3 regions of the Neorhizobium sp. T7_12 genome follow, and region 2 is predicted to be linked to each of the others. Evidence: predicted binding sites of a transcription regulator. Region 2 holds the regulator's gene; each other region holds the start of a gene.
The links. The regulator LexA, encoded in region 2, represses DNA repair genes until DNA is damaged. The targets are predictions, from matches to a motif close to TGTTCNNNNTGTGTTCNG.

Region 1 (7,444 bases), on a different contig from region 2:
GGCGAACGACAGTGAACCTGGCGCCGGGTATCGCCGACGTGATCCACCTTCTGTCGAAATCCAGGTGCATCATCACGCCTGACAGGATCAGGCGCTTGCTCCCCAGCTCCTTGTAAGTTGACCATATCGCCTTGAGGGTGAGGGCACTGACATCGATCGTGCCGGGAGACAGCCGCTCCAGATCCTGGCGCGAAGGGCGCGGGAATATCCGGTCCAGTTCGTCGCTTTCGATCGTCGCATGCGCAATACCGGCCTCGGCGAGGCGAGCAGAGATCTCCCAGGAAAGAGTGGATTTGCCGACGCCCGCAGGTCCAGTCAGCAGCAGGATTTCAATCTGGTCGTCAGGCCCTACAGCAGCATCCAAGCTCACACCCGCTCCACAAACCCATCCAGCACCCGCTTCTCTCCGGCCCGATCAAACTCGATCGTCAGCTTATTCCCCTCGATCGCCGAGATGTTGCCGTTGCCGAACTTGACGTGAAACACCCGGTCGCCGACCGAAAATTGCGAGGGCTTGTCGGCGACCGATTTGGCCACCAGTTCGCCGTCGATCGTGCGGGTGCGCGGGCCGCTTTCGCCGTAGCCGATGCGTTCCACGGCGTGGCCGGAGCGGGTGCCCCAGTTGTCGCGGGTGGCGTCGGTCTTGTTGGCCTGGGCGCGTTTCCAGCCGGGTGTGGAATAATTGTTGGCGAAGGGTTCGGCCTTGTCGAAACGCGACTGGCCGTAACCGCCGCGGCCGCCATAACCGCCGTAATTGCTGTCGGAGGCCGCGACATCCACATGGGCTGCCGGCAGTTCGTCGAGGAAGCGCGACGGCATGGTCGATTGCCATAGGCCGTGAATGCGGCGGTTCGAGACGAACCAGATATGGCAGCGGTGTTTGGCGCGCGTCAGACCGACATAGGCGAGGCGGCGTTCTTCTTCCAGCCCCGAGCGGCCGCCCTCGTCGAGCGCCCGCTGATGCGGAAACAGGCCTTCCTCCCAGCCGGGCAGGAAGACGGTGTCGAATTCCAGGCCTTTGGCCGAATGCAGCGTCATGATCGAGACGGCATCGAGGTTTTCGTTGTTCTCCGCATCCATGACCAGCGAGACGTGTTCGAGGAAGCCGCGCATGCTCTCGAAGGCTTCCATGGAACGCACGAGTTCCTTGAGGTTTTCCAGCCGTCCCGGCGCTTCGGCCGATTTGTCGTTCTGCCACATGGCGGTATAGCCGCTCTCGTCGAGGATCTGCTCGGCCAGCGTCTTGTGATGCATGTTTTCCAGCAGACCCTGCCAGCGGCGGAAGTCGGTCACCACGTCGAACAGCGCCTTGCGCGCCTTCGGCTTCATCTCGTCGGTCTCGATGAGGTCGGCCGCCGCCTGCAGCATGGGGATGTCGCGGGCGCGGGCATAGTCGTGCAGGTAGCGCACGGTCGTGTCGCCGAGGCCGCGCTTTGGGGTGTTGATGATCCGCTCGAAGGCAAGGTCGTCGGAGGGCTGGCAGACCATGCGGAAATAGGCCATGGCGTCGCGGATCTCGAGCCGCTCGTAGAAGCGCGGGCCGCCGATGACGCGGTAGTTGAGGCCTAGTGTCACGAACCGGTCTTCGAACTCGCGCATCTGGAACGAGGCGCGCACCAGGATCGCCATGTCGTTGAGCTTGTGCTTGCCGCGCTGGAGGTTCTCGATCTCCTCGCCGACGGCGCGGGCTTCCTCTTCCGAATCCCAGGCGGCATGCACCACCACCTTCTCGTCGTCGGGGTTGGAGCGGTCGGTGAACAGGGTCTTGCCGAGGCGGCCCTCGTTATGGGCGATCAGATGGCCGGCGGCACCCAGGATGTGTTCGGTGGAGCGGTAGTTGCGCTCGAGCTTGATCACCTTGGCGCCCGGAAAATCCTTCTCGAAGCGCAGGATGTTGTCGACTTCGGCGCCGCGCCAGCCATAGATCGACTGGTCGTCGTCGCCGACGCAGCAGACGTTCTGGGGAACGTCCTTCGGCCGCTGCGCAAGCAGCCGCAGCCACATGTATTGGGCCGTGTTGGTGTCCTGGTACTCGTCGACGAGGATGTAGCGGAACTTGCCGTGATATTCCTTCAGAAGATCCGGGTTCTTGCGGAGGATCGCGATCGGGTGCAGCAGCAGATCGCCGAAATCGCAGGCGTTCAGCGTGCGAAGCCGCGCCTGGTAGGCTGCATAAAGCTCGCGGCCCTTTCCGTTGGCAAACGCACGGGCGTCGCCTTCGGCAATGTCCGGCGGCGTCAGGCCCTTGTTCTTCCAGGTGTCGATCATGCCGGCGAACTGTTTTGCCGGCCAGCGTTTGTCATCCAGCCCCTCCGCCTGGATGAGCTGCTTGATCAGCCGCACCACGTCGTCGGTGTCGAGAATGGTGAAGTCGGAGCGCAGGCCGGCGAGTTCCGCATGGCGGCGCAGCAGTTTTACGCCGATCGAGTGGAAAGTGCCCATCCAGGGCATGCCCTCGACCGCGCCGCCGACCAGAACGCCGACGCGTTCCTTCATCTCGCGCGCTGCCTTGTTGGTGAAGGTGACGGCGAGGATCTGCGAAGGGAAGGCCCTGCCGGTCGCGAGGATGTGGGCGATGCGGGTGGTCAGCACCCGCGTCTTTCCCGTGCCCGCGCCCGCGAGCACGAGGACAGGGCCGTCGAGCGTCTCGACCGCTTCGCGCTGTTCCGGGTTGAGGCCTGCGAGATAGTCGGGCGCCCGGTGCTGGTCGCGGGCCGCCATGGCGCGCGCGGCGATGCCGAGGCCGCCGTTTCCGGCCGGCTGCGCCAAGGCGGGGGCCGGGCCCTTGCGCTGCGCCTGCTCAGGTTCTTCGTCGAAGAACGGAATGTCGTCGAAACTGTTCGTCATGCGGCCAATGTAGTGATTCGGACCTGAAAGACCAGAAAATGTTCTGCTTTCATTCCGACTGTTCACACAAGGCAAGGCCAAATTGTGAAGAGGCCGCCGGTTGCCCACTGCGAAAGCGGCGATTTTAGGAGTATATGTATGCCTCCGGCCTAACATATCCGTGAAATTCCGTGAGGTTACATTTTTGTAAGGTTGCCGAACACCCATTGCGTGAGCACCCGCAAAAAAGGATACTCCCGAGCAATAATGGCCTCCTGGTGCCGCCATCGGAGAATTGAATGCGGATTTGGAAACAGCTTCTGCTCTGTATCGTAGTCCTGGCCGGAGCGCTCGGCCTGTGGGTCTACCTGGTGCCGAGCGCCGGCGGAACCCTGACAAAGATGGGCATTCCCGGTGAAGTGATCGCCGCCGTCATTCCGAGAACCGCAGCCCAGCCCGCACCCGCTCCAGCGGGTGGTGCCAACGGCAATGCAGCGGCGCGTCCGCAAGGCGAGGGCGGAGCTCAGGGCGCTGCGCAGAATGGGCAGCGCGGGGCAGGCGGGCAGGGTGGTGCCCAGGGCGGCAACCGCGCGACGCTCGTCGTCGCCCAGCCGGTCGCCATCGGCACCGTCAACGACCGTCTCTCGGCGATCGGCAGCGGTCAGGCCATCCAGTCGGTCGTCGTCATGCCGCAGGCTTCCGGTACCATCAACGAGATCATGGTGACGTCGGGCCAAAAGGTCACCAAGGGCCAGGTTCTGGCCCGCCTCGACGACGAAGAGCAGACGATCGAGCGCGACAAGGCGCGGGTGGCGCTGGCCAGCGCCCAGGAAAAATCCGCTTCCTACAAGAACCTGCAGTCGTTCTCGCGCCTCGACGTTTTCGATGCGCAGATCGCCGAACAGGCCGCAAAACTCGCACTCTCCACCGCCGAACTCAATCTCAAGCGCCGCGATATCGCCGCCCCGATCGACGGCATTGCCGGCATCGTCGCGGTCAATATCGGCGACAACGTCACCACCCAGACCAATATCGTGACGATCGACGACCGTACGGCCATTCTGGTCGATTTCTGGGCGCCGGAGCGTTTCGCGGTTGCGATCGAGCCGGGCCAGCCGGTCGAGGCGAGCTCGATCGCCCGTCCGGGCCAGGTCTTTTCCGGCAAGGTCGAGGCGATCGACAACCGCATCGATCCGGCAAGCCGCACGATGCGCATCCGCGCCCGGGTGGAAAATCCTGGCGACGTGCTGCGCGCCGGCATGGCCTTCAACGTCGGCATGCGCTTTGCCGGCGAAAGATATCCGGCGGTCGATCCGCTGGCCATCCAGTGGGACGGCGAAGGTTCGTATGTCTGGCAGGTCAGGGACAACAAGTCCGTCAAGACCCGGGTGCGCGTCGTCCAGCGCAACCCCGATGCGGTCCTCGTGGGCGGCGAGCTCAAAGAGGGCGACAGGATCGTGACCGAAGGCCTGCAGCGTGTGAGGGAAGGGGCGCCGGTCCGGATCCTCGGCGCGCCGGAAACGGCTGAGGTAGCGCGCCAATGAAGATCGAACTCCCAGGCGTTGGCCATGACGACGAGGGGAAGGCCGAGGCGGAGAAATCCGCGCAGAGCTTTACCGCCCTCTTCGTCCGCCGGCCGATCCTTGCCGCGGTTCTGAACACGCTGCTGGTCGTTGCGGGTCTTGCGGCTCTCGCCGGCGTCGAGGTGCGCGAACTTCCCGACGTCGACCAGCCGGTCATCACGGTGCGCACCAATTACGACGGCGCCTCGCCGCAGACGATGGACCAGGAAGTCACCCAGGTCATCGAGGGCGCCGTCGCGCGCGTCTCCGGCCTCAAGGCTCTGTCCTCGCAGTCGCAGTTCGGCTCCAGCCGGGTGACGATGGAGTTTTCCGACAGCGTCGATCTGTCGGAAGCGGCAAACGACGTGCGCGATGCGGTCGGCCGTGTCGTCAACCAGCTGCCGGACGATGCCGACGAACCACGCATCGTCAAGGCGGACGCCGATTCCGACGCCATCATGCGCCTTGCGGTCACGTCGTCGAACATGTCGATGGAAGACCTCACCCAGCTCGTCAACAACGAGGTGGTTGACCGGCTTGCCGCCGTCGAAGGTGTCGCGGACGTCGAACTTTACGGCGATCAGGACAAGGTGTTTCGCGTCGATGTCAACCAGTCCGCCCTGGCCGGCCGCGGCCTGACTGTTGCCGACGTTTCCAATGCGCTGTCGAGCGCGGCGCTCGACGTTCCGGCCGGCTCGCTGAAGAGCACGACCCAGGATATCGTCGTTCGCGCCACCGCCAACCTCACCACGCCGCAGGATTTCGAAAACGTTCTGATCGGCCCGAATGTCCGCGTCCGCGACGTGGCGACCGTGGCACTCGGCCCGGATGACGGCACGACCGTGCTGCGTGCCAACGGCGTGCAGGGCGTCGGTCTCGGCATCATCCGCCAGGCGCAGTCGAACACGCTCAACATTTCCGAAGGCGTCAAGGCGGCTGTCGCGGAGATGCAGAAGGCGCTGCCGGAAGGCGCCCGCATCGCCATCACCGGCGACGACGCGATCTTCATTCAGGGCGCGCTGCACGAAGTCGAGATCGCATTGATGCTGTCGGCCGCGGTCGTCGTCGTGGTCATCTACCTCTTCCTGCGCGACTGGCGCGCCACGCTGATTCCAGCGATCACCATGCCGGTGGCGCTGATCGGCACGCTGGTGGCGATCTACCTCGTCGGTTTCTCGATCAACATCCTGACCCTGCTGGCGATCGTGCTCGCGACCGGTCTCGTCGTCGACGACGCGATCGTCGTGCTCGAAAACATCGTCCGGCGCCGAGCAGAAGGCATGGGTCCGCGCGCCGCCGCCGTGCTCGGCACCCAGGAAGTGTTCTTCGCCGTCATCGCGACCACGGCGACGCTTGCCGCCGTCTTCATTCCGCTGTCCTTCCTGCCCGGCCAGATCGGCGGCCTGTTCAAGGAATTCGGCTTCGTGCTCGCCTTCTCGGTGGCGCTGTCGTCGGTCACCGCCCTGACGCTCTGCCCGATGCTCGCCTCGCGCATGCTGACCAAGCCGATGAAGGAGGACCACGGTCTCCTCGGCGCCTTCGGCAACGGGTTCGCCAGGGTCTATGCGTCTTCGCTGCGGTTCTGCCTCAATGCGCCGCTGGTCGTCATCGTCGTGTCGGTGGTCTTCTCGATTGCCGCCTACAATGTCTTCGGCCTGGTCAAGAGCGAGCTGACGCCGCGCGAAGACCGCGCCACGATCATGCTGCGCCTGACGACGCCGCAGGGCGTCAGCCTCGATTATACCCGCGACCAGATGCAGCGCGTCGAAGAGAACCTGAAGTCGCTGCGCGATTCCGGCGAGATCACCAATGTCTTCTCGATCTCGGGTTTCGGCAGCAACACCAATAGCGGCTTCATGGTTCTGACGCTGGCGCCTTGGGGCGAGCGCGACCGCACGCAGGACCAGATCGCCGCGGACGTCAACGCGGCGGCGCTGAGGGTTCCGGCCCTGCGCGGCTTCACCATGCAGGCGAACAGCCTGAAGATCCGCGGCGCCGGCAACGGCCTGCAGATGGCCCTGGTCGGCAACGACTACGAAGTCCTGACCTCGACGGCACTGAAGCTCGTGTCGCATATGGAAAGCGAAGGCGCCCGGTTCTTCGATACGCCGCGTCTCACCAACGAGCCGACCCAGGCGCAGCTTTCGGTCGCGATCGACCGCGAGCGGGCCTCCGACCTCGGCATCGACATCACCGGCCTGTCGACCGCCATGCAGTCGCTGCTCGAAGGCCGCTCGGTCGTCGACGTCTTCGTCAACGGCGATGCGCTGCCCGTTAAGCTCACCTCGACCACGAGACCGATCGACGACCCGACCGATCTCGAGAACATCTTCCTCAAGACCGGCGACGGCAAGATCGTGCCGATGTCGACGATCGCGACCTTGAAGGAAGGCGCGGTGGCGCCGCAGCTCAACCGCGAGGAACAGCTCGCCTCGGTGTCCATCTCGTCCAACCTGCGCGATGGCGTGGCGCTCGGCGACGCGGTCAGGGAAGTCTCCGCGATCGCCCAGCCGTTCCTGCCGGCGGGCGTCCGCCTGGTCCCAATGGCGGAGGCAAAGACGCTCGGCGAAAACTCCAACGCCATGCTGATGACCTTCGGTTTTGCGATCGTGATCATCTTCCTGGTGCTGGCGGCGCAGTTCGAAAGCGTGCTGTCGTCGATCATCATCATGTCGACCGTGCCGCTCGGTCTTGCCTGCGCCGCCATCGCGCTGGTGCTGACCGGGTCGAGCCTCAACGTCTATAGCCAGATCGGTCTCGTGCTGCTGGTCGGCGTCATGGCGAAGAACGGCATCCTGATCGTCGAATTCGCCAATCAGCTGCGGGACCGCGGCACCAGTGTGCGCGAGGCGATCGAAACCGCCTGCGCCATGCGTCTGCGCCCGGTGATGATGACGATGATCGCCACCGTCATCGGCGGCGTACCGCTGCTGCTGGCCCAGGGCGCCGGTGCGGAAGCTCGTATCGCGCTCGGCTGGGTCATCGTCGGCGGTCTCGGCTTTGCGGTCATCGTGACGCTGTTCATCACCCCGGTCGCCTACCTTCTGATCGCCGGC
Region 2 (7,444 bases):
AGGTCGGCAAAGATTTCCATGGCGGTTTCGAGCCCTATGCCGCGCTTGCCGGAAATCGACGTGCGGTTGGCCTTGTCGTAGGAGGATTTGTAGACGAGGCCGATACCGAGCTTGCCGCAGAGTTCCTTCAGCGCGCCTGCCATCATGAAGGCGTGGTCGCGGCTTTCCATCTGGCAGGGACCGGCGATCAGCGACAGTTTTGCGTCCTGCGCGAAAACCACCTTGCCGTCTCCCTCGCCGACGGAGACGCTGGAATTTGCGGTAACTTCCATGAACCTATTCCTCGAAGCCGAACAAAACACCCTGGCCGGGCGCCGCCGAGACGAGAACACGGCCCTCCCGGCGGACGAATGCGACGTCATTAGCAGCAAGGGTGATCTCTGTCACGGCAAGATCGGCCGTCTTGAAGATGATCACCCGGCCGCGCAGCCCCTCGGCACCCGGCGTCGGCGGCAGGGCGAATTCCGCCTCGAGTTCGTGATCCTGCAGGATGCGAATGTGGGCATTTGCCGCCGCAAGCTCGAGCGAAGCAGCCTCTGGCTTGGCCTTCGTCATCAGCACCTGCTCGGCCAGGGGTGCGAAATCGGAGGGCGCCGATGCCGACAGGATGATCTTGCTCAGCCCCATGACCGCATTGGAATGGTGCTCCAGTTCGCCGCGATCGGCCGGCAGGGGATTGATCCGCTGGCAGGAAAACATCAGGAAGTCGGGCGCCCGGTCATCACCGGCAAAAGCCAGCCGGAAGCTCGCCTGGGTTTCGGAACCGTCGGCCAAGGTCATCCCGCGGGAAAATTCCAGCACGTCGCCTGCCGAGACGCCGCGCATCTTGAAACGCGCGTGATCGGCCATCGCGTCGCGCGTGGCGACAACGAGCGCCGAGAAGCCCTGCCTGTCGCGTCCCTTGCGGAAGGCCAGATCGCGTGCGGTAAAAACGTTGCCACGTTTGGCGGCAGCGCTTGCATGACGGCGATTGGCAAGAGCCAGCGGCTCCAGGTAGCTGCCATCCGAGAAGAACACGCAAGCATTGGCTGTGCCGAAAGGATGAAAAGCGTCGGGCGCAACTGTAAAACCAAGCTTCGTGAGCCGGGAACGCGCAGCGGTAAGTCCCGCCACCGGCAGCACGAGATGATCGATTGGTCTTGCATTCACGCGAGGGCCCCCGGAATTGGAATCGCAAAGCTACTTTGGCAGCGGGCTCGCGCCGCGCAAGTGGTGTGGCTCGAGATATCTGGCACGCATCTATGAAGAAAAAATCATCATACTTCACAGAAATTTAGGGACTTGCAGAACACATATGGAACATATAGTGTCCGTTCTGGATTTGTTTCCGACTCTGAGGGTGCCAAAAGATGCTCACGCGCAAACAACAGGAATTGCTTCTGTTCATTCACGAACGCATGAAGGAATCCGGCATCCCGCCGTCATTCGATGAAATGAAGGATGCTCTCGACCTCGCGTCCAAGTCCGGCATCCACCGCCTGATCACCGCGCTCGAGGAGCGCGGCTTCATCCGCCGCCTGCCGAACCGGGCCCGGGCGCTCGAAGTCATCAAGCTGCCGGAAGCCTACTCGCCGAGCATGCAGCCACGGCGCGGTTTTTCGCCCAGCGTCATCGAGGGCAGCCTCGGCAAACCGCAGCCGGTCGCGGCGCCTCAGAAACCCGCCGCCAACGACGATTCACCGAACGCCACCACCGTTCCGGTCATGGGCCGCATCGCTGCCGGCGTGCCGATCTCGGCGATCCAGAACAACACGCATGACATCGCCGTGCCTGCCGAGATGCTCGGTTCCGGCGAACATTATGCGCTCGAGGTCAAGGGCGATTCGATGATCGAGGCCGGCATTCTCGACGGCGATACCGTGATCATCCGCAACAGCAATACGGCCAATCCGGGCGACATCGTCGTGGCGCTGGTGGACGACGAGGAAGCGACGCTGAAGCGCTTCCGCCGCCGCGGTGCCTCCATCGCCCTCGAAGCCGCCAACCCAGCCTATGAGACCCGCATCTTTGGGCCGGACCGGGTGAAGATCCAGGGCAAGCTCGTCGGCCTCATCCGCCGGTATCACTGATCATCTGCCGGAGCGGTTCCGGCAATGAACTATCGAAACCCTGGCTTCGCCAATCATAGTGGCGGTGCCGGCTCCAGGGACGATCTGCGCCCGCCATGGCGGCACGGATCTGCCAGCGCCGAATGTCGGTCGCGCCGTTGAGGGAGATCTCCAGGGCACCCGTCTTGCGAAGCGTGGCACCGTTGATCATCAGGGCGCCGGACCGGCATTGGTCGAAGCGGGCACGCGGCGCAATGACAAGACTGGCGGCGTCGCAGGCGGCACCCGCATAACGGCCGTCCTCGACAACGATAACGATGCCCTTGCCCGTGCTTGCCGCACACCAGGCCGTCGGCTTGCAGGTGAAGCGGCCGGCAGGCGCCTGTTTTATCCTCGACTTTGCCGTTTCGAGTTGCTGCGGGGTCAGTTCGGGGCGCTCTTTGGTTCTCTCGCCGGGCGGCTTGTCGCCGGGCGGCTTGTCGTCGGGTGGCTTGTCCCTGGATGGCGACATTTCAGGCTTGGTCGGATCGCCGAGCAGAAGCGCCCTTTTCCATTGGCCGTAGACGAAGTCGGGCGGGCGGGCGCGATTGGTGGCGACCCCTTCTCCGTCTAGAAGTGCTACCATCGCCCCGTCTTCCGAGATCAGGATATCCGGCAGGGACATCGACCGCTCCTGCCAGGAAAGCAGTAGAGCGGTCACCAACAGCGGCAGGCCTATCAGCCTCAGTCTCGTCCTCATGAGCGTCAGCAGCAGGAAACCTGCCGTCGAGACAGCTAGGAACCAGGGATGCTGTCGCCCTATGCCGACATCGCCGCCCCAGGCGGCGACGTGTTTGGCGATGGCGATCACCCACTCCAGGCCGAGGCCCATGAGCTTCATGAAGGGCGCATCGAGGCCGAACGGCATCAGCAGCATGCCGGCCAGCCCCGCCGGCATGACCACGAAGGAGATGATCGGCATGGCGGCGAGATTGGCGGCAAGGCCGTAGGTGGCGATACGGTGGAAATGCTCGACCGAAAACATGGCGGTCGAGATGCCGCCGATCAGCGACGTCACGAAGATGCCGGCCGCGAAATTCCAGGATGCCAGCACCGGCGTCACCACGGGGTGATGGAGTGGCAGAGGTTCGGGATCGCGGCGTTCTGCCCTGTGTTTCCAGAGTGCGTAGCCGGCGACCAGGGCGGCGGTGGCGGCAAACGACATCTGGAAGCTCGGCCCCAATATTTCCGAGGGCGACATGGCGATGATGACCAGGGCGGACAGCGCGACATTGCGCAGGCTGATCGATGGCCGATCGAAAAGCACCGCGACGAGCATGATCGCCATCATGATATAGGCCCGCTCGGCGGAAACGCCGAAACCGGAGATCAGGTAATAGGCCGTCGCCATCATCAGCGCGCCGAGTGCTGCGATCTTCTTGACCGGATAGGCCTGCGCGAAGCCCGTGAAGACGGAAAGCACCGTGCGCACGCCGACAAAGAAGATGCCGGCGGCGAGCGCCATGTTCAGCCCCGAAATGGCGACGATATGGGCGAGGCCCGACAGTCGCAACGCCTCGGTGGTGTCTTCGGAAATTGCCCGGCGCTCGTCGGTGACGATCGCCGCGGCAAAGGCGCCGGGATCTCCGGGCACGGTCACCCGGATATGGGTTGCGATTGCGCTGCGCAGATCGAAAAGCCGGGTTTCGACCTCCGCAATCCAGCTCCGGGTTGATTGGACAGCAGCCTGCTTTTTCGGCGCTCCATAGAAAAATCCGACCGCACCGATGCCGTCGAAATAGGAAGAAAAGGCAAAGTCGTTGAGGCCCGGCAAGGCGGGTCCGGACGGGGGTGAAATGCGAGCGCGGCCGCTGATCGTCTCGCCGGTTTGGGCCGGCTCATGGCGGGACCTTGCGAGCAGCGATACACGCTGCGGTGGGCGCCTGACTTGCGGATTGGAGGTCCGCTCGATGCGGACGATATAACGCCATCGCCCTTGGGCGTCGATCTCCCTGCGCTCGACCACGCCGGCAAGCTCGGTGGTCACCGGCGTATCGAGAATGACGGTGGGCCGCCTCCAGGTCTCGAACTGCGCCAGCATCATGCCTGCGAGAAAGAGTGCGAGAGCGAGCGGCAACAGGTGCGTGGCACCGGACCGGTAGCGCGAGACGACAACAAAGATCGCGCAGACGCAAAAAAGAAGGAAATACGGCCAGAAAGCCGGGGTCTGCGGCAGCACAAACCAACAGGCGGCCCCTGCCCCGACGATAACGGGCAGAAAAAGGAAGCCATGGCCATAGACCGTCTCCTCTTCCAGCATGACCGGGAGACGGCGCCGCAGCCGGTCGAGGCGTCGGATCGTCGAGCGGCGAACGGACCCGTCTGACGTGTGAACCGGCGGGCTGCGTTCGATCGCGGGAAAAAGCTCGGCTAGGTCCCGGACCTTGACCGAGTCGGATGCTCCTCCGTTTATGCGGAGATCCGGCGGCCGGGATATCAGCTTCCCTGCCTCGGCATGCGTCGGAAATGCATCTTCCTCCGGCATGAAACGCTCTGTTCGCCCAACCGCCAGACATGCGGCAATGCAACCTGCGCGCTTCCTCCCCGGCCGTCAACCAACGGTTAAATATCGGGAATTCCGAGGCGCGAAAAAGGCCTGCAACAGGAAGTTGGACATCCAAGCAAAAGCCGCTGCCCAATATTTTTTCGCGCTGCACAAAATGCCGTCACGACAGCTTGGCATCAGCTTTCGGATCATATAGCTAAACTGTGGACGCTTAATTCTTGTGGCGCTTTTTGGGCGCCATGCCGCCAAAAGGTTGGAGGATCAGCATGACGGATACAAGCGCAAATCTGGTAATCGGTGACAGAAAAGTCGATCTGCCGGTCAAGTCGGGCACCATCGGTCCGGACGTGGTCGATATCGGCGCTCTTTACAAACACACCGGCACCTTCACCTACGACCCGGGCTTCACCTCGACGGCGTCTTGCGAATCCAAGATCACCTATATCGACGGCGACGCGGGCATCCTGCTGCATCGCGGTTATCCGATCGAACAGCTGGCCGAGCATGGCGACTTCCTGGAAACCTGCTATCTGCTGCTTTACGGGGAACTGCCGACCGCTGCGCAGAAGAAGGACTTCGACTATCGCGTGACCCATCACACGATGGTGCATGAGCAGATGAGCCGCTTCTTCACCGGCTTCCGCCGCGACGCCCATCCGATGGCCGTCATGTGCGGTTGCGTCGGGGCTCTGTCCGCCTTCTATCATGACTCGACCGACATCACCGACCCGCACCAGCGCATGGTCGCTTCGCTGCGCATGATCGCCAAGATGCCGACGCTTGCCGCAATGGCCTATAAGTACCATATCGGCCAACCCTTCGTTTATCCGCAGAACAACCTGGACTATGCGTCGAACTTCCTGCGCATGTGCTTTGCCGTTCCGTGCGAAGAGTATGTGGTCAACCCGGTGCTGTCGCGCGCCATGGACCGCATCTTCATCCTGCATGCCGACCACGAGCAGAACGCTTCGACCTCGACGGTCCGCCTCGCCGGTTCCTCGGGCGCCAACCCGTTCGCCTGCATCGCGGCCGGCATTGCCTGCCTCTGGGGCCCGGCCCACGGCGGCGCCAACGAAGCAGCGCTCAACATGCTGACGGAAATCGGCTCGGTCGACAAAATCCCGGAATACATCGCCCGCGCCAAGGACAAGAACGATCCGTTCCGCCTGATGGGCTTCGGTCACCGCGTCTACAAGAACTACGATCCGCGCGCCAAGATCATGCAGAAGACCACGCATGAAGTGCTCGGCGAACTCGGCCACAAGGACGATCCGCTCCTGCAGGTCGCGATGGAACTCGAGCGCATCGCGCTCACCGACGAGTATTTCATCGAGAAGAAACTCTACCCGAATATCGACTTCTATTCGGGTATCACGCTGAAGGCGATGGGCTTCCCCACCACCATGTTCACCGTGCTCTTTGCTCTCGCCCGTACCGTCGGCTGGATCGCCCAGTGGGCCGAAATGATCGAAGATCCGCAGCAGCGCATCGGCCGCCCGCGTCAGCTCTATACCGGTGAAGCGCAGCGGGACTACATCCCGGTTTCCAAGCGTTAATCCGCAAGCGACACCCAACAAAAAAACCCGGTCAGAGACGACCGGGTTTTTTTGTGTCCAGAACCTGAAGAACGATGCCGGCGGCCGCTTCGCCCGGCGGCACGGGCACCTGCAGGCGCTCCCAGGTGAGGTCGAAGCCCTCCAGCATGGCGCGCCTTTGCATCGTATCGGCCGAAAGCCGCTCGGCCCAGCGGCAGAGGCTTGCCGGCCGCACCACCTCGTTGACGTATTCCGGCACGACGACATAATCGGCGATCAGGTTCGGCAGGGCGCCGGACCAGGTCTTGATGCGTTTTGCGAGCATGGTGATCAGCCAGTCGGCCTTGTAGGCCGAAACCACCGGGATTCCGGCCAGGCCGAGTTCGAGGATCACCGTTCCGGAGGCTGCAAGTGCTGCATCGGCCTCGGCAAAGGCCGCCCATTTGCCGTCCGCATCGGCGGTGATCTCAAGCTTGATCTCGAAACCGGCGGCGATCTCGCGCACCAGCTTTTCCTGCCGTGGAACCGTCGGCAGCACGAATCGGGTCGGCCCGTTGCGCGCAACGAACTCGCGGGCCGCCTCGCCGAAGATCGGCAGCAGCACCTTGATCTCCGCCGAACGGGAGCCCGGCAGAAGCATGATCGTCTTTTCTTCCCCCGGCTCCTTCACCGGGCGCCCGGCCCGGATGCCGCGGACCTTGAGGAGCGACGGGTCGGCTGTCAGACGGTGACCGACGAAGGTGGTTTCCGGCCCGCCGAGACGCTTCATGGCCTCAGGCTCGAACGGCAGCACAGCCAGGACATGGTCGACATAGGGAAGCATCGCCTTGGCGCGATATTCCTTCCACGCCCAGACGCTCGGGCAGACGTAGTTGACGACCGGCAGGTCCGGCAGCGCAGCGCGCACCTTCTTGGCGACCCGATGGGTGAAATCGGGGCTGTCGATGATGATCAGCACATCCGGCCTGGCTGCAATCATGGCGGCCGCCGTCTGGCTAATCCGCTTGATCAGCTTCGGCAAGCGGGCGATCACTTGTGTCAGCCCCATGATCGACAGTTCGGAAAAGTCGAAGAGCGAGGTAAGGCCTTGTGCCTCCAACGCCTCGCCACCGACGCCGACGAGTTCGACCGGGCCGTCATGAGCTGCCTTCAGGGCCGCAAGCAGATCGCCGCCGAGAAGATCGCCGGATACTTCGCCGGCTATGACGCCGACCTTCAAGGTCTTGACCATCACAATCCTCCTTGCGGCAGGCCGGGATCGATGCCGCAGACGAAAATACCGGCAGCATCGGCCGCGGCAATCATCTTCGCTTCTT
Region 3 (7,444 bases), on a different contig from region 2:
CGTCGGGGCGGAGGAAAATGTCGTCGCGCAGCGGCAGGCCGCGCCGCACCATGCCGAGCCGCTTGGTCGCCATCTCGAAACGCCGGCCGATCTGCCAGGCATAGGGACCGGCGCCCTTCATCCGCTTGCCCCATTCGGCGTCGTAATCCTTGCCGCCGCGCATCGAGCGGACGAGCGACATCACATGCCGATAGCGGTCCGGATAGTTCTGCAACAGCCAGTCCCGGAAGAGGGGGCTCACCTCCAGCGGCAGGCGCAGCAGCACGTAGCTCGCTTCCGTCGCCCCTGCCGCATGGCCGGCGTCGAGGATCCGCTCGATCTCATGGTCGTTGAGCGCCGGAATGACGGGTGCCACCATGACCGCAGTCGGGATACCGGCATCGGTCAACGCCTTGATGGCAGTGAGGCGCTTGGGAGGGGTCGAGGCGCGCGGCTCCATGGTGCGGGCAAGCTTGCGGTCGAGCGTGGTGACCGAGATCCCGACCTTCGCAAGCCCTTTCGAAGCCATGTCGGCAAGGATGTCGATGTCGCGGGTGATCAGCGCCGACTTGGTAACGATCGCGACGGGGTGGTTGGCCTTCTGCAGTACTTCGAGGATCTGCCGCATGATTCGCCATTCCCGCTCGATCGGCTGGTAGGGGTCGGTATTGGTGCCGATCGCGATCGCCCGCACCTTGTAGTCCGGGCGGCTCAGCTCCCGTTCGAGCAGTTTCGGCACGTCAGGCTTGGCGAACAGCTTCGACTCGAAATCGAGGCCGGGCGAAAGCCCCATGAAACTGTGCGTCGGCCGGGCGAAGCAATAGATGCAGCCATGTTCGCAGCCCCGATAGGGATTGATCGAGCGATCGAAGGAAAGGTCGGGCGATTCGTTGCGGGTGATCGCGGTGCGTGGCTTCTCCACCTGCACCTCGGTCCTGAACGGTTCGAGCTCCTCCAGTGTCTGCCAGCCGTCATCGAATGCCTCGCGGCGCTCTTCCTCGAAACGGCCGCTGGGGTTGAGCCCCGCACCGCGCCCGCGACGCCGGTCGATCTCCACCCGAAGACCGGAGGATTTGACCAACGCATCGGCAATATCGGCCGTATGGGCAGGCGCGAAAGCGTCCTGCCGCAACTGATGCAGCTCGTTCATGGGTTAGCTCCTGAAGGGGAAATTCCCCGTTCCTGATGACTAAATTCCTAGCGCTGAAATGAGAACATTGCAAGAACAAAATTGAAGGTCCGCGTTTCTGGCGTTCCTTGTGGCAATGCGTTACATGTCAGGAATGCTGACTGTCATCATGGAATGCCGCGATCAGGAATCCGAGCTGGCGCAAACGCTCTCGGTGCTCGTTTCCGCTGCGGTGGAGGGGCTTGTGAGCGATGTCGTGGTGCTCGACCACGGTTCGCGGGACGGTTCCTCCCGCGTCGCCGATGCGGCCGGCTGTCGTTTTTACGGCCATTGGGACATCAAGGATATTTTGCGCGGCGCCCGTGGAGAATGGTTGTTGCTCGTCGAACCCGGCGCCCGGCTGCAGGCCGGCTGGATCGACGAGGTGATGGAATATATAGCGCTCAACAAGCAGCCGGCCCGCTTCGCGCCGGCGCGCAATTACCGGCGGCCGTTCTTCAAGCGCATCGGCCGAAGCGTGCCGCCGCTGGAATACGGCATGCTGCTGCCGAAGCGGCAGGCGATCGCGCTCGCAAAATCGGGGATGGACCTGGAAGCGCTGGCACGCGGCCAGAAGGTATCGAAGCTCGCCAGCGAGATTATTCCGGCCTGGGTGGCAGCGGCAGTCCGGTAGCGGCTATTTGCCGCCGCGCTTCAGGTGCTCGTCGAGCCGCGGCATGATCTCGATGAAATTGCAGGGCATGTGGCGGTAGTCGAGCTGCGCCTTCAAGATACCGTCCCAGGCATCCTTGCAGGCGCCGGGCGAACCCGGCAGCACGAAGATGAAAGTGGCGTTCGCCACGCCGCCGGTCGCCCGCGACTGGATCGTCGAGGTGCCGATCTTGTCGTAGGAAATGCGGTGGAACACCTCCGAAAAGCCGTCCATGCGCTTTTCGAACAGCGGCTCCAGCGCCTCGGGCGTCACGTCCCGGCCGGTAAAACCCGTGCCGCCTGTGGTAATCACCACGTCGATATCGGGATCGAGCGTCCATTCCCGCACCTGGCCGGCAATGCGGTCCTTGTCGTCCGTCACGATCGCCCGTGCCTTCAGTTCGTGGCCGGCTTCAGTGATCCGCGCCACCAGCGTGTCGCCGGACTTGTCGTCGGCAAGCGTGCGCGTGTCGGAGACGGTCAGCACGGCGATGCCGACGGGGATGAAGGAACGGGTTTCGTCAATCCGGTTCATTGGGTTTTCTCGGGCACCTGTCCGACGGTTTTCACCGCCTGAAAATACCATTCCGGCTTCTGGCCGTTAAGGTTTTCCATCGCCTTTTCCGCCGCTTCGAAGGAAGGAAATATCCCGAAACAGGTGGCGCCGGAACCGGACATCCGCGTCAGCATGGTGCCCTCCGCGCCGATCAGGCTGGAGATCTGGTCGATCTCGCGCACCAGCGATCGCGCCGGCGGTTCAAGATCGTTGCGCAGGGTTTTCAGGAAGCCGATCCAGTCGCTGTCGAAGGGCCCGATCGCCGCGTTTTCCTTCTGCGTCAGGCGCAGGAAGATATCGGGGGTCGAGACGCCGACGAGCGGATTGCCGAGCACCAGCGACAGCGAGGGCAAGTCGGGAAGCGCGGTCAGTTCCTCGCCTATGCCCCTCGCCATCAGCGCCTCGCTCTTGAGACACATAGGCACATCGGCGCCGAGCAAAAGCGCGAGCGCTGCCAGTTCCCCATCCGGCAGGTTGGCATTCCAGAAGCGCATCAGGCCGCGCAGGGCAGCTGCCGCATCAGCCGAACCACCGCCGATGCCGGCTGCGACCGGCAGGTTCTTTTCGAGATGGATGGCTACCGGCGGCGCCGAAATGCCTTTATCCTCCAACGCCGCGCGCAGGAGATCGCGCGCTTTCAGCACGAGATTGCCCTTTTTGCCTTCCGGCGAGGTCGGCAGCAGCGAGGCGAACCGGCCGGAAACGGAAAGATCGTCGGCGTCTGCCTCGCTAAAGCACAGCCGGTCCCCGGTGTCCGCAAAAGTCACGATGCTTTCGAGCCGATGATAACCGTCGGCCCGCTGGCCGGTCACGTGCAGCGCGAGATTGATCTTGGCGGGCGCCAGTTCGAACAGGCCCGCCTTGTCGGCGAGCCATTTGTCAGATGACGGATTGTCCAGGAACATGCGCGTCAGGATTTCTTGTCGGGATTGGCCGGCGCCGGCGGGGCAGGTGCCGCGGGCTCCGTCGGGCTGCGGTCGGCAGTCGTGGCGTTCGGATCGAGCGGCGCCAGGCCCTTCTCGATCTTCTCCTTGATCTGCTCGCGGTTGATGTCCTCGCCTTCCGAGATCAGAGCCCGGTTCCACTGGTAGACGGCCTCGAGCTTGCGCCCGACGCGCCAGTAGGAATCGCCGAGATGGTCGTTGATCGTCGAATCGCCGGCACGCAGCTGCACCGCACGTTCCAGCTCGGTCACGGCATCGTCGAACTTGCTCATCCGGAAATAGGCCCAGCCGAGCGAGTCGACGATATACCCGTCATCCGGCCGTGCATCGACGGCCCGTTTGATCATGTCGAGACCTTCGTCGAGGTTCTTGTTCATGTCGACCAGCGAATAGCCGAGATAGTTGAGGACCTGCGGCTGTTCCGGGTTGAGCTCGAGCGCCTTGCGGAAGTTCGGCTCGGCCTTCGCCCAGTTCTTGAGCCGCTCGTAGGCGATGCCGCGCTGGAAGAAGATCGTCCAGTCGCCGGGCTTCGGCACAGGCCCGATGACCTCGGCAGCTTTGTCGTAGGTCTCCGCCATGGTCTTGTAGTCCTTGGCATCGGAAAGCACGCTGCCATAGGCGATGTAGCTGCGGATGTCGGACGGATCGGAGTCGATCAGCGACTTCAGGTGCTGCTTGGCCTCATTCACCTTGCCGGTATCGGAAAGCGTCACGCCGAGCTGCAGCTCGGAAATGCGGCGCATCGGCGAATCGGCCGGAACGCTGGCGTAAAACTTGATGGCGCGCTCCGGCTGTTTGAGCTTTTCAGCGATGCCGCCGAGCAGGATCAGCGTATCGGCGCTCTTGGGGTCGAGCGCATGGGAAATCTGCAGGTAGAGCGAGACCATGTCCTCGGCGCCCTGGCGGTTCAGCGCCCCGCCGATCGAAAACAGCACGCTGGCCGCGCCTTCTGCGGCATTGCTCACCTGCTGTTCGGGCTTCTGGCCTTTCTCGATGCTCTGGCGCAGGGCCTTCAGCGGCGCATAGTTGGAGACCATGCCGTCACCGACGGAGATCGCGTCCAGCGCCTTCTGCTTGTTGCCGGCTGCCGCTTCGAGACGCGCAAGCGCCATGACCGCGCGCATAAAGGTGTCCGGCGCGGTGGCGACGGCTTCCTTGTTGGTGACGGCGGTATTGAGGTGCTGCCGCGCCGTGCCGATATCGCCGGTCACCAGCGCCATGGCGCCGAGATGGTAATCGGTGAATACCTTGTACCAGGCCGGTCCCTTGAGGTTGTTGATGCCGGCCATCGCCTGCTTGCCCTTGCCGGCGCCGACATCCGCCCAGGCGGAAAGAAGCTGGTGGGTCAGCCGGTCGAGATCGTTCGGGCCTTCGTAGGCAAGAACCTTCTTGGCGGTATCGAACTTCTTGGCGCGCAGGGCATCGAGACCGCGGACGATCTTGGTGATCCGCTCGACGGCCTTGTCGTCCTTGAGCGCGTTGGCTTCAGCGAGGCCCTGGTCGAAATCGCCGTTGAGCAACAGCGAGATCATCAGCCGCTCGCGGATTTCCAGGTTGGCGGCATCGAAAGCCAGCGCCTTGCGGTAGAGCGCGATCGCAGTGTCGTAGTCATGGTCGACGTCGGCTGTCCGTGCGGCCAGAAATGCACCGGAAAACGTCTTCACGTTGCCAGGGCCGAACGTCACCGTGTCTTTCACCGCTGGCTTCACTTCCGCCGTCGCCGCATTGGCTACCGTTCCAAACAGGAGAACAGTTGCAAGCGCCGCACTGGAGAGCAGAAGAAGGCTGGATTTCTGCCGCATAAACATGCCTTTCGTAAGAGCATGGCGATTCGATGAGATACCGCCGCCAATTCCGCCCTATTGATTCACGATAGAATGGCTTTTTTGAAGCACGTCCGCAAGGAAATCCCCAGCGCCGCATGGGGACGGCGCCGGTCACACCTTCGTCAGCGGGCGGCTTTCGGTCAGTTGACGCGCTGGATCGAGAAGTCGATGACTTCGAGAAGAGCGGCCTTGAGCGGCGAGGCTGGAAGCGGTGCCAGCGCATCGCGGGCGATCGTGCCGTAATGCAGCGCGCGGCCGATCGTGTCGTTCAGGGCGCCGTATTTGTTGATCAGGCCGAGCGCCTTTTCCAGGTTCTCGTCGCTGCTTTCACCCTTCTCGATCGCCTGGCGCCAGAAGGCGCGTTCGGCTTCGGTGCCGCGGCGATAGGAGAGGATGACGGGCAGCGTGATCTTGCCCTCGCGAAAATCGTCGCCGACATTCTTGCCGAGATCTGCAGCCTTGCCGCCGTAATCGAGCGCGTCGTCGACGAGCTGGAACGCAAGGCCAAGGTTCATGCCGTAGGATTTCAGCGCGCCCCGGCCGGCCTTGTCGGCATTGGCGATGATCGGCCCGACTTCGGCGGCGGCCGCAAACAGCGCAGCCGTCTTGGCGCGGATGACCGAAAGATAGTCGTCCTCGGTCGTCTCCATGTTCTTGGCGACGGAAAGCTGCAGCACTTCGCCTTCGGCGATCACGGACGCTGCGGCAGACAGCACGTCGAGCGCCTCGAGTGAGCCGACCTCCACCATCATCCGGAAGGCCTGGCCGAGCAGGAAATCGCCGACCAGAACGCTTGCCTGATTTCCCCAGATCATCCGTGCGGTGGAACGCCCGCGGCGCAGATCGCTTTCGTCCACCACGTCGTCATGGAGCAGCGTTGCCGTGTGCATGAACTCGACGCTGGTCGCAAGCTTCACATGGCCTTCGCCCTGGTATCCGAACAGGGCAGCAGACGCGAGCGTCAGCATCGGCCGCAGCCGTTTGCCGCCGGACGAGATCAGGTGGTTGGCGACTTCCGGGATCATCTGCACGTCGGAGCCGGCCTTGGAAAGGATCAACTGGTTGACCCGATCCATGTCCGCCTTGGTGAGATCCACCAGCGGTTTGACGGATGCCAGTTTGTTTTTGCCTTCTTCAAGCGGTATGACGACGCCCAATGTCAGGCCTCCCTATCGAAATCTTTCAAACGACAATAGAAAGAGGCTGATAGTGCGGCAAGCGCAAATCGCATCCCGCAAGATATAATGGGGTAACAAACAAGCCATGCTGGAGATCATCCGCACCAACGACATCGTGATCCTGTCGCTGGCACAGAGCCTGATGAAGGATGCGGGCATCTACTGCATGGTCGCCGACCAGTCGATGAGCGTGCTCGAAGGCTCGCTGGGCCTGTTGCAGCGCCGGCTGATGGTCGACGGCGAGCGCGCCGACGAGGCCCGGCGGATCTTGAAGGACGCGGGGCTGGAAGCGGAGCTGCGACCTTGATGTCGAGGGAGCTTAGGTCTTGAATTTGTCCAGAGCCTCGGCCGTGAACGTTTTCGCGGAACGCCCCCCTCTGCCCTGCCGGGCATCTCCCCCACGGGTGGGGAGATCACAAGCGGCCTGTTCCCCATTCCCCAAAAGACGGTGTGCAGCGGGAGACTTCAGATCGGAAGCGGTGAGCGTGCGCCCAGCCAATCTCCCCACCTGTGGGGGAGATGCCCGGCAGGGCAGAGGGGGCTGCCGACCGCCAACGTCAAACGCATCCCGGTGAGTGCCGACATCCAATGGCGTCAACCTTCATGAGCACTCCCACCCACACCATCGACGCCTTCCATCGCGGCCGCTTTCACGTCATGCAGCCGAAGGGCGGCGGGCATCGGTCAGGCGTCGATGCGATGCTGCTCGCTTCGCTGGTCGCCGCTGACAAGCCGGTGAGCGTCGCCGATCTCGGTTCGGGCGCAGGCGCTGCAGGTCTTGCTGTCGCCTCACGGCTGCAGCATTCGAAAGTCCTGCTGATCGAGAAATCGCCGCTGATGGCCGACTATGCCCGCAGGACGCTGGCGCTTCCCGAAAACGCCTTCCTGGCCGGTCGCGTCGAGGTGCTGGAAGCGGACGTGACCCTGACGGGAAAGCCGCGGCTCGCCGCCGGCCTTGTCGACGAAATCCATGACCACGTGATCATGAATCCGCCCTTCAACGATGCCAGCGACCGCAAGACGCCCGATGCGTTGAAGGCCGAGGCGCATGCGATGACGGAAGACCTGTTCGAAGCCTGGATACGCACCGCCGGCGCGATCATGAAACCTGGCGGGCAGCTGTCGCTGATCGCCCGGCCGCA

Region 1: C5J26_RS05400 (ATP-dependent helicase) is a predicted target of LexA. The motif match lies at 2,887-2,904, and genes of this name have one in related genera.
Region 3: C5J26_RS12570 (glycosyl transferase) is a predicted target of LexA. The motif match lies at 1,190-1,207, and genes of this name have one in related genera.

What each region holds. Positions count from the first base shown of each region.
Region 1 covers NZ_PVBK01000001.1:1,094,202-1,101,645, forward strand. The annotation lists gene C5J26_RS05395 (AAA family ATPase) at 1-364, opposite strand, end outside; gene C5J26_RS05400 (ATP-dependent helicase) at 367-2,847, opposite strand; gene C5J26_RS05405 (efflux RND transporter periplasmic adaptor subunit) at 3,126-4,370, shown strand; gene C5J26_RS05410 (efflux RND transporter permease subunit) at 4,367-7,444, shown strand, end outside.
Region 2 covers NZ_PVBK01000002.1:401,056-408,499, reverse strand. The annotation lists gene kdsA (3-deoxy-8-phosphooctulonate synthase) at 1-272, opposite strand, end outside; gene C5J26_RS07965 (VOC family protein) at 277-1,149, opposite strand; gene lexA (transcriptional repressor LexA) at 1,350-2,069, shown strand; gene C5J26_RS07955 (ComEC/Rec2 family competence protein) at 2,050-4,572, opposite strand; gene gltA (citrate synthase) at 4,860-6,149, shown strand; gene lpxB (lipid-A-disaccharide synthase) at 6,181-7,359, opposite strand; gene C5J26_RS07940 (LpxI family protein) at 7,359-7,444, opposite strand, start outside.
Region 3 covers NZ_PVBK01000004.1:204,906-212,349, reverse strand. The annotation lists gene C5J26_RS12575 (PA0069 family radical SAM protein) at 1-1,129, opposite strand, end outside; gene C5J26_RS12570 (glycosyl transferase) at 1,263-1,781, shown strand; gene moaB (molybdenum cofactor biosynthesis protein B) at 1,785-2,333, opposite strand; gene C5J26_RS12560 (4-(cytidine 5'-diphospho)-2-C-methyl-D-erythritol kinase) at 2,330-3,259, opposite strand; gene C5J26_RS12555 (tetratricopeptide repeat protein) at 3,265-5,100, opposite strand; gene C5J26_RS12550 (polyprenyl synthetase family protein) at 5,265-6,281, opposite strand; gene C5J26_RS12545 (DUF2007 domain-containing protein) at 6,388-6,609, shown strand; gene C5J26_RS12535 (tRNA1(Val) (adenine(37)-N6)-methyltransferase) at 6,906-7,444, shown strand, end outside.